One region of the Vibrio penaeicida genome, then DNA from elsewhere that is predicted to be linked to it. Evidence: predicted binding sites of a transcription regulator. Region 1 holds the regulator's gene; each other region holds the start of a gene.
What was found. Region 1 encodes PurR, which represses purine synthesis genes. Its sites were predicted from a motif close to TNANGNAAACGTTTNCNTNA; they were not measured.
Positions count from the first base shown of each region.

Region 2: purM (phosphoribosylformylglycinamidine cyclo-ligase) is a predicted target of PurR. The motif match lies at 1,283-1,302, and genes of this name have one in related genera.
Region 3: LDO37_RS13390 (uracil-xanthine permease family protein) is a predicted target of PurR. The motif match lies at 1,329-1,348, and genes of this name have one in related genera.

Region 1 covers NZ_AP025144.1:1,431,398-1,434,681, forward strand. Annotated here, with positions in the region: gene LDO37_RS06690 (putative signal transducing protein) at 1-100, opposite strand, end outside; gene LDO37_RS06695 (TfoX/Sxy family DNA transformation protein) at 235-825, opposite strand; cyclic di-GMP riboswitch class I at 950-1,043, opposite strand; gene purR (HTH-type transcriptional repressor PurR) at 1,205-2,209, opposite strand; gene torD (molecular chaperone TorD) at 2,572-3,213, opposite strand.
Region 2 covers NZ_AP025144.1:3,000,474-3,003,757, reverse strand. Annotated here, with positions in the region: gene purN (phosphoribosylglycinamide formyltransferase) at 1-175, opposite strand, end outside; gene purM (phosphoribosylformylglycinamidine cyclo-ligase) at 179-1,219, opposite strand; gene upp (uracil phosphoribosyltransferase) at 1,468-2,094, shown strand; gene LDO37_RS13415 (TRAP transporter large permease) at 2,267-3,284, opposite strand, start outside.
Region 3 covers NZ_AP025144.1:2,993,322-2,996,605, reverse strand. Annotated here, with positions in the region: gene LDO37_RS13390 (uracil-xanthine permease family protein) at 37-1,290, opposite strand; gene LDO37_RS13385 (DUF2066 domain-containing protein) at 1,487-2,812, shown strand; gene LDO37_RS13380 (DUF2069 domain-containing protein) at 2,924-3,284, opposite strand, start outside.

The DNA of each region.
Region 1 (3,284 bases):
ATAGACCTTCACCACGAACTTCAACATCGATTCCCTGTGCCTTTAACAGCTCACATACAATATGAGCTTCTGTCGGGAGCGCAGTAGAGTACACCTTCATAGTTCGTCCAATATAGTCAATGAGTTTTAATTATGACAGCAAGTCGCCCATAAGGGTCTGTGCAGGATAGATAAACTGTGAATTTCAGCAATAAAAAAGCCTCCAAAGGAGGCTTTTTTAGCATGAAGGTTTAACTAACTTAAGCGTTTCATTAATTCATCACGTCTATCTTGAGGAATCACGGACCAGTGAGTGCCATTAATTGCACCCTCTAGAGCCCATAGTAGCTCTAAGCCAACATCGCTTGAATGAGTCTGCTTGATGGCTTTGAAGGCTTCAACAGAACCGAAGTTTTGTAACTCCTGAACGGAAGAGATTCCTGCTTTTTTGAGCATTCTTTCTGTACCCAAACGTAAATTAGGCAAGTCTTTCAAACGCGTTGGTTTGGTTTCGGCTTGCTTTTGTTTCTCTGTTCTTGCAACTTTCAGCGCTAGAGAAGCTTTCTCTATGATGTCATTGGTATTATCCCAACTGGTTTCTGGGAGTGCAAAATACTTGGTGACAACCGGAAACCCGCGCTTCTTGTACACATAAGGTTTTAAACCTTGTTGTTCGAACTTTTGAGCACTTTTTGAGTCAGCTCTGATGTGTAAAGTGTTTTGAACGACTAAGGCGAACATAGTGTCATCGGCGAAAACGCCAAAACCACCAAACATAGAACGTGATTTTATCGTCCCTAATGGTTCAAATAGCTTCAATGAGTTTTTAAGTATTGGTTTATCCATGCTGTACTGTCTCGGCTAAAGAAGTTATGCCACTACTAAGTTCAGGTCCGAGAAAAAATAGCAAAGTGATGCAGTCAGATGTCAGAGTTTGGTTAACTCTGGAAAAGAAGTATGCATATTTACCATCGGCAACCCCGCTACCATATTGATTTCAAATAAATCCATTTAGGCCGGAAGCTTTGCGTCCCACTTTTTCAAATGGTTTGCCCTGTGCGTGACAATAAAATCATAGAGAAAAACCGGAACAAGCATCACATCAAAATGCTTTATGTGTGATCTGCCTTCAAAAAATAAATGTACAGATATAAATATTGTTTCTTATTTGGGCAATAAAGCAAAAAGCCTGACATATAGCCAGGCTTAATTAGAATTAACTAATTTAATTTAACTTTTTAACAGAACTTCTCTCTACGATTTCAGGATGCATCTCGAAGATGCGTTTATCGTGTTCTTTGTCTTTGATTCTTTGGAGAAGGATTTCAAATGCCGTTTTACCCACTCGGCGCTTAGGCTGGTGGACGGTTGTCAGAGGAGGAGAAAAGTATCCTGATAGCTCAATATTGTCGTATCCAATGATCGAAATGTCATCAGGAACACGGACACCGTTCTCTTGAAGACGGCTAATGACCCCGAGTGCCATAAGATCATTAAAGCAGAAAACGGCTGTTGGTCTGTTTTCCATAGCAAGGATCTTGTCCGCCGCTAAGACAGCGGTATCACATTCGAAGTTGCCGACAAGTATGCGTTCTTGCTTGAATTCAATATCGTATTCTCTCAGCGCTCGCTTGTAGCCAATGACCCGTTCAATACAAGCCACTTTTTCTTCATGGCCAGTAAGACAGGCAATATCGGTATGACCATTGTCTAAAAGATATTTTGTCGCTAAGTAACCACCTTCCTCAGAGTTATCTATTATCTTATCGGCTTGGGAACTCTCTGGACCCCAATCCATGATCACTTTTGGAATGGATGAGTGCGCATCAAGCATTTCACGAAGATCTTCAGTTAAATCTGAGCACATGACCAAGATGCCATCTACACGCTTCTCAGCAAGCATACGAATATAATCCCGTTGCTTTTCATATATCCCGCCGGTGTTGCACAAGATCAACGTGTAGCCTTGGCGATAACAGTAACTTTCAACGCCATCGACGACTTCTGCAAAGAATGGATTAGAAGACTGTGTAACTAACATACCTATAGTACGAGTCGTGTTGCACTTTAAGCTACGTGCAACAGCGCTCGGTGCATAGTTTAGTTCTTCTACTGCTTTTTTAACTTTCTCTTGTGTAGTTTCAGCAACAAAGCGTGTTTTATTTATAACATGCGAAACCGTTGTAGTTGATACTCCGGCAAGTCGTGCGACATCTTTAATAGTGGCCATAAAACAAATATCCTGTAGAGCCGAGCTAAGGGGTAAGGTGCTAAATTTAAAGTAGCTAATGTTTTCAGCAAGGCGGATTTCATTGTGTTATTAAAATCGACTAAAAACACAAAAACCGCTATTAATACAGCGGCTTAGTTAATGCTTTTCAGCGTTTCATATTTTATCGTTTGCGATCACGATCTTAGTCTTTAATTTCCTATGTGACAATGGAGTGAATCGTAAAAAATTATACCAAGTGTCACATTTATGAGGAATCCTAATATTTTTTAAGGGTGCTGTTTTATATTTAAAACAAATTAGCTCAATACCTAAGTAAAGTCTTCGAGCTCAATACTATCAAGATATCCCACCTTGCCGGTTTACTCGCCAGAAATATATTGGCGGTCTAGTTCGACAAAACTCACAAGCAATTGTGACAAAGCTGCGTAGAACCCAAAGCCATCATAATTTTTGCAGTTCTTGTTAAATATTGGAAGCCAAGTCATGAGATGCGTATTTATGAACCACAGCTGTTCTCGCAGTGCATCTTCAAACTGCTCGTTCGTTTTTAATTCGTTTGAGCGAATAATGAGGTTACCCAAAAAGTCCAATTGAATGGCGAGGTGATCTGCTGGCTCGTTAAACCCCTCTAGCAAAGAGACACCTTTTTCTCTTAACAATGATTCCATTTGTTTCGCTGGTTCATCATTGAGCAGACCAGATTTGTAGATTGAGGCGTATGGCAAGGCCGCTTTTTTATCTGTGGTCAGAAATAGGCCACAAAAATCCGCAGCGAGTTCTAACTGAGCATCTTCTCTATCTTGGAGTTTATTCAGGGATTCGATAAGTTGCTGAGCCGCCGGTTTTAAGGTTTCGTTTTCTGCAAGACCGCTAATGAAGCCCCTGATTTCAGCCGTGTGGTAATGCTCCAACTCTTCTTGTTTCAGTTCATGAGCAAAAAGGCTAGAAAGCCACCAGTAAATCTCTGCGCGCTTTTCGTTGAATGCTTTTGTTTCTTGCATAGCGTTGCCGCTCCGTATGAGGTTATTGGCGCAATTCTAACGAATTAAGATGAACAGAACTAATCTAAAGT
Region 2 (3,284 bases), 1.6 Mb from region 1:
GGCTGACAGCGCGGGCATCAATCCCGCTGCGTTTTGCTCGTTCCAATCCGTAAGCGTCAGCTTTGTTAGAAAAAACGGCGCTGACTTTTCCTTCAATGCTTCCATTTTCACAGGCGTCAATCACTGCCTGTAAGTTACTGCCATTTCCGGAAATTAAGACAACGATATTTTTCATGGCTTAGCGAATCTCTACTTGCTCTTCACCAGCTGCTGCTGATGCGATTTCACCGATAACCCAAGCGTTTTCGCCTTCTGCTTTAAGCAGTTCAACTGCCGCTGCTGCTTGCTCTTTTGGTAGAGCAACAATCAGACCAACACCACAGTTAAAGGTACGGTACATTTCGTGAGTTTCAACATTGCCTTTCTCTTGTAGCCAAGAGAAAATTGCTGGCCATTCCCAGCTGTTGCCATCGACAACCGCTTTTGTGCCTTCAGGAAGAACGCGTGGGATATTTTCCCAGAAACCACCACCTGTGATGTGCGAGATCGCGTGAATGTCGTGTTCTGCAATCATCTTAAGTGCTGATTTAATGTAAATTTTTGTTGGTTCAAGCAGTTGCTCACCAATCGTGCGTCCGTTTAGCTCTTCGCTTAAATCCGCTTCAGAAACTTCAAGAATCTTACGGACTAGAGAGTAGCCGTTTGAGTGAGGACCACTAGAGCCTACCGCAATCAGTGCATCGCCAGCGGCAACTTTAGTACCGTCGATCACTTCAGATTTTTCTACAACACCGACACAGAAGCCAGCAACGTCGTAGTCTTCGCCTTCGTACATGCCCGGCATTTCAGCGGTTTCGCCACCGATTAGCGCACAGCCAGCTTGAATACAGCCTTCGCCAATACCCGCAACTACGTCTGCTGCAGTATCAACATCTAGCTTGCCTGTTGCGTAGTAATCAAGGAAGAAAAGAGGTTCTGCACCTTGAACGATAAGATCGTTCACACACATTGCAACCAAGTCGATACCAATGGTGTCGTGTTTTTTCATATCCAATGCTAGGCGAAGTTTCGTGCCTACGCCGTCTGTTCCAGACACTAGCAGTGGTTCATTGTATTTAGTTGGTAATTCGCATAGTGCGCCAAAGCCACCAATACCGCCCATTACTTCAGGACGACGAGTGCGCTTTACCACACCTTTAATTCGGTCTACCAGAGCATTACCAGCATCAATATCTACACCAGCGTCTTTATAACTTAGAGAAGAGTTGTTACCACTCACGGGGATGTCCTCGTCATAGGTTGGATGTGAAAAACGGCGCTATTCTAACAGGGGTTGAAAAGAAAAGGAAAACGTTTGCGCAGTTTTTTTTCTTCGCGTTTTTGTCTCTCAAATCACGCCACGTAAAGGCTGGGTACTTATTGTTTTTACAGTCAGTTAGCTAGGCAAGTAAAAGGTCTGCAACTCTGTAACTATTCCGACCAGTTAGGTATAATCTGAAAGTTTATTAAAATTTGCTGGAGTTGGAAATGAAAGTTGTTGAAGTAAAGCACCCATTAGTTAAACACAAACTGGGCTTAATGCGAGAAGGTGACATCAGCACTAAACGTTTTCGTGAGCTTGCGACTGAGGTAGGTAGCCTACTTACTTATGAAGCCACCGCGGATTTCGAAATGGAACGTGTGACGATTGAAGGTTGGAACGGTCCAGTAGAAGTGGATCAAATCAAAGGCAAAAAAGTAACGGTTGTGCCAATCCTTCGTGCTGGTCTAGGCATGATGGACGGTGTTTTGGAACATATGCCAAGTGCACGCATCAGTGTTGTTGGTATCTACCGTGATGAAGAGACACTAGAGCCAGTACCTTACTTCAATAAACTGGCGTCAAATATTGATGAGCGTATTGCCTTAGTAGTCGATCCAATGCTGGCGACTGGCGGCTCGATGATTGCAACCATCGACCTTTTGAAAGAAAAAGGCTGTAAGTCGATCAAGGTACTTGTGCTGGTTGCTGCACCTGAAGGTGTAGAAGCATTGAAAAAAGCGCATCCAGATGTGGAGCTATATACAGCCGCGATTGATGAAAAACTTAACGATAAAGGCTATATCGTTCCTGGGCTTGGTGATGCAGGCGATAAGATTTTCGGCACTAAGTAACTAAGTAACTAAGTAACTGTACCGTTTATTAACTCTTTTCTAGAGAAAAATCACCCAGGCTAAATGGTTAGCCTGGGTTTCCTACAAAGCGCACCAATCAATGCAGTGCCAATCGGAGCTTCGAGCTGAAGAAGTCTCTCTTCTTTCTAGTTATATCAAGCAAATAATCCGTTTAGTTATAAGCGATAGACGGTAACCACAGCGCGATACTCGGCCAGAATAAAATCAGCAACAACGCTAAAAGCTGCAACAGAATAAATGGTATTACCCCTTTGTATATATCCGACAGTTGTATCTCTGGTGGACACACCCCTTTCAAGTAAAACAGTGCGAATCCAACAGGTGGCGTTAGGAAACTGGTTTGCAATGTCATGGCGACGAGCATGACAAACCAAACTGTTGTTGGGTCATCGATGCCAGCAAATTGACCAATGTTCAGATCTAATCCCGCAACAACCGGCGCTAACAACGGCAAAATGATCAGCGTGATTTCAATCCAATCAAGAAAAAAGCCCAGTAGAAACACCATCAAAAGGATGAAAGCGATAATGCCGTAGGGACCGAAAGGGAGCTGTTGAAAGATGCTTTCAATGAACTCATCCCCCCCTAATTCTCGCAAGACCAATGAAAAGCAGGTTGCCCCAATGAAAATGGCAAAGATGTAAGCCGTGGTCTTATAGCTTTCAATGGTGACTTCTTTCAGAATTTTGAGGGAAAACCGTTTGTAGTATATAGCCAGTAAGGTTGCTCCTGCCGCACCAACACCGGATGCCTCAGTTGGCGTGGCGATACCTGCAAATATGGACCCTAATACTGCAAGAATGAGTAGTAATGTAGGGATGATTGCTTTGACGACTTGCCAGATAATTTTGAAGGATACTTTTTCAGCGGTATCAGGTAACGGCAGTGCATTGGGTTTTAGCACCCCCGAAATGAGGAGATAGAATATGTACATTGCCCCAAGTGCAAGCCCCGGGAAAACCGCCGCCATGAACAAATCACCAACCGATAATCCCAGTTGATCCGCCATGATGACCAACATGATGGATGGGGGAAGTAATATTCCAAGGCAACCAGAAGACGCAATGGTTCCGAGCGCTAAAGGTTTATTGTAGCCTTGTTTGAGCATGGAAGGCAGGGCCATCATTGCGAGCAGTACTACGGAAGCCCCAATGATTCCGGTTGATGCG
Region 3 (3,284 bases), 1.6 Mb from region 1:
ATTTATTACTGCCTCTATTTGTTATCAGGTGCTTGGCTATTTACTTGTTTCTTCTTCCATCTGAGCGTTATCTACGACATGAGATTCACCCATGTCTTTAGGTAAAATTAGGTTTAACGCAATGGCCACGATACCGCATAAGCTCACGCCTTGTAGGCTGAACTCACCAATCCCAAAAGCCATTCCGCCAATACCAAAGACTAACGTCACCGCGACAATCACAAGGTTTCGGGATTTGTGGAGATCAACGTGATTTTTAATCAGCGTATTCAAACCGACAGTGGCGATGGAGCCGAACAGTAGAATCATAATGCCACCCATTACTGGAACGGGGATGGTTTGTAGCAGCGCGCCTAGTTTTCCTACCAGCGCAAGAACAATCGCGGTTACCGCTGCCCAAGTCATGATGACTGGATTGTAAGCTTTAGTCAGCATCACTGCGCCAGTCACTTCACTGTACGTTGTGTTTGGTGGAGCACCCACCATAGAAGCCGCCATTGTAGCGACACCGTCACCTGTAATGGTGCGGTGAAGCCCTGGCTTCTTGAGGTAGTCTTTTCCAGTCACATTGGAAATCGCAAGCATGTCACCCACGTGCTCAACCGCTGGTGCAATGGCGACAGGGATCATGAAAAGAATCGCATTAATGTTGAATTCTGGCGTTGTGAAATTGGGAAGGGAAAGCCAGCTTGCTTGAGCAACAGGTGTAAAGTCTACGATTCCGTACAGTAAGCTGAGCGAGTACCCGACAGCGATGCCTCCAAAAATAGGTAGCAACTTTAAGAAGCCCTTGGCAAAAACACTGATAGCAATGGTGGTGGCTAGAGACGCAGAAGCGATAATAAGGGCGGTATTGCCATCGATAAGCTGAACTGCTCCATCGCCCGTTTTCCCTAAAGCCATATTGACCGCGACAGGTGCAAGCCCCAATCCAATCACCATAATAACCGGACCAACAACAACAGGGGGTAACAGTTTATGGACGATTCCAACGCCCCGCAATTTGATCACCGCTCCTAATGCAACGTAAACCAAACCAGCACACATAAGCCCACCCATGGTGGATGCAATCCCCCACGTTTGTACGCCATACATGATTGGGGCAATAAACGCGAAAGAGGATGCAAGGAAAATAGGAACGGTGCGGCGAGTGATAAATTGGAATAAAAGGGTGCCTACGCCAGCGCCGAACAGAGCAACACTAGGGTCGAGCCCAGTGAGTAAGGGGACGAGCACGAGTGCGCCAAATGCGACAAAGAGCATTTGGGTACCTTGGAGTATTTGAGTCATGATTCTCTTCCATTTTTAAAATTTGCAGGATTTTATCACTAAGAAAACGATTGCATTGATAAATGGGTCAAAAAATATCTATACAGGGGGAATTATTCCAGTGAAGGGGGATGTCACTGTATTCGCGATGTTTCCTTGCTCCGGCATTGAGAGTTGCTTATCATTTGAGGTTCATTCACGTTGTGACAGAGAATTTATGAATCGGATAGCTTGTTTGTTGTTGAGTTTGCTGGCTTTTCCTGGCTTTGCTTTAACTAAAGTGGACGTATTCCAATCTGAAATTGTATTGACTGAAGAAGAAAATGCAGAGGATCTTGCGAAAGCTCAAGGGTTAGAGCAGGTTCTTATTAAGGCATCTGGACAAAAAACCGTTGCCAGTAATCCGGTTATCGAAAAAGCGAAAAAGAGCACAGGCCCTTATCTTTCTCAAATTAGCTTCGGGCAATTAGATGGGCAAGAAACGTTAAAAGTCGCTTTTAGTCCAAGACAAATTCAGGGGTTATTGACTCAGGCGGGCTTGCCGTATTGGTCTGAAAATCGCGCTTCCATTTTAATGTGGATTATTGAAGAAGATCGCTATGAACGCCAAATAGTGTGGGAGCAGAGTGGCTCTAACGTTACTAAACTGTTGAACCAGTATGCCGATTCTCGAGGCTTACCCATTACCGTACCAGTTGGTGACTTTGATGATGTAACAGGAATCTCTGCACCGGAGATCTGGGGAGCCTTTGTTGAACCAATCAGTAGAGCCAGCTCACGTTATCCTGCGGATGCGGTATTGGTTCTGCGGGTACAACACTTAAGCTCAGGCAGAGCATCTGTGCGTTGGACTTTGTTTGACCAATCACCGGAGCAAATGCTTGGCTCTCAGCAATCTCCTATGTCGGGGCAGGAGCGAGGTGAATTTAATTCTACACTGCAAACTGTGGTCGATAGCATCAGCGATTACTTTGCGAGTAAAAGTGCGGTTCAGGTTTCGGATGTATCGACAGAAAGCGTGACAGTTCAATTTTTGGACGTTAAAAGTTCACGCGATTTCTTCCAATTGGAGTCTTTGTTTGAAGGCTTGAACTCGGTTGCATCGACAGAGATTTTAAAAATCAAAGGCAACGATGTCACTTTTAAAGTCAATTTACTTGCTCCAGTTGTGGATTTTCAGCGTGAGTTAGAAAACTTTAAACAAGTGAGAGCGTTTACTTTGGACGCTTATGTTGAGAGTGAAGAAGAGCAACGAGTTGAAAGTACGCCAGTAGAATCTACCGATCCTCAAACAGCCGAACCTGAACTTGTCGCACCCGAGATCGCCGATGAGGGCGCAGTAGAAACAGACGTGGCTACAGGTGAAACGACAGATCAGCTAGTCAGCGATGAGCTTTCAGTAGAAGGGGATACGTCAGAAGCCCCTGTACAAACAGATGATTCGTCTACTGTTGATGGCGTTCCAAGCATTAGTGCTGAAGTCGTCGAAGAAGCGACTCCTGAAGAAAAAGCGGACTTGGTGTATGAGTGGCTTGGTCTTTAAAAGAAGTTCGTACACAATAGAATTACATGCATAAAAAAGAAGAGCTTCCGATGGGGAGCTCTTCTTTTTTTGATGCTTGATTGACTACTCAAGCATCAACTCTTCAAATTTCTACTGCTCAAAACGTGCTTTTTCTTGTTTCTCTACTTCAGAAAGCTTCGTGAGTTTTAGACCTAGTTCTTTTCCTCTTTGCCGCGCATAAAGGGTGTTTCCTACAAAGGCAATAGTGGTTAATAAAAGCTCCACCACCGCAAGCCATCGCTCGCCTTCATTAACATACAAAATGGTCAGCGCATGCAGAAAATACAACATCAAAACAAAATTAGCCCATGCGTGTGTGTAAGGCTTACCTGCTAAAATACCCGGTAAGGGAAGTAGCAGTGGGACACACCATGCAAGTGCGAGTGTTACGCTATTGATATGAGGATGAGGAGATAGGCTGATCTGCCATAAAGCAACCCAGCCTAAAAGA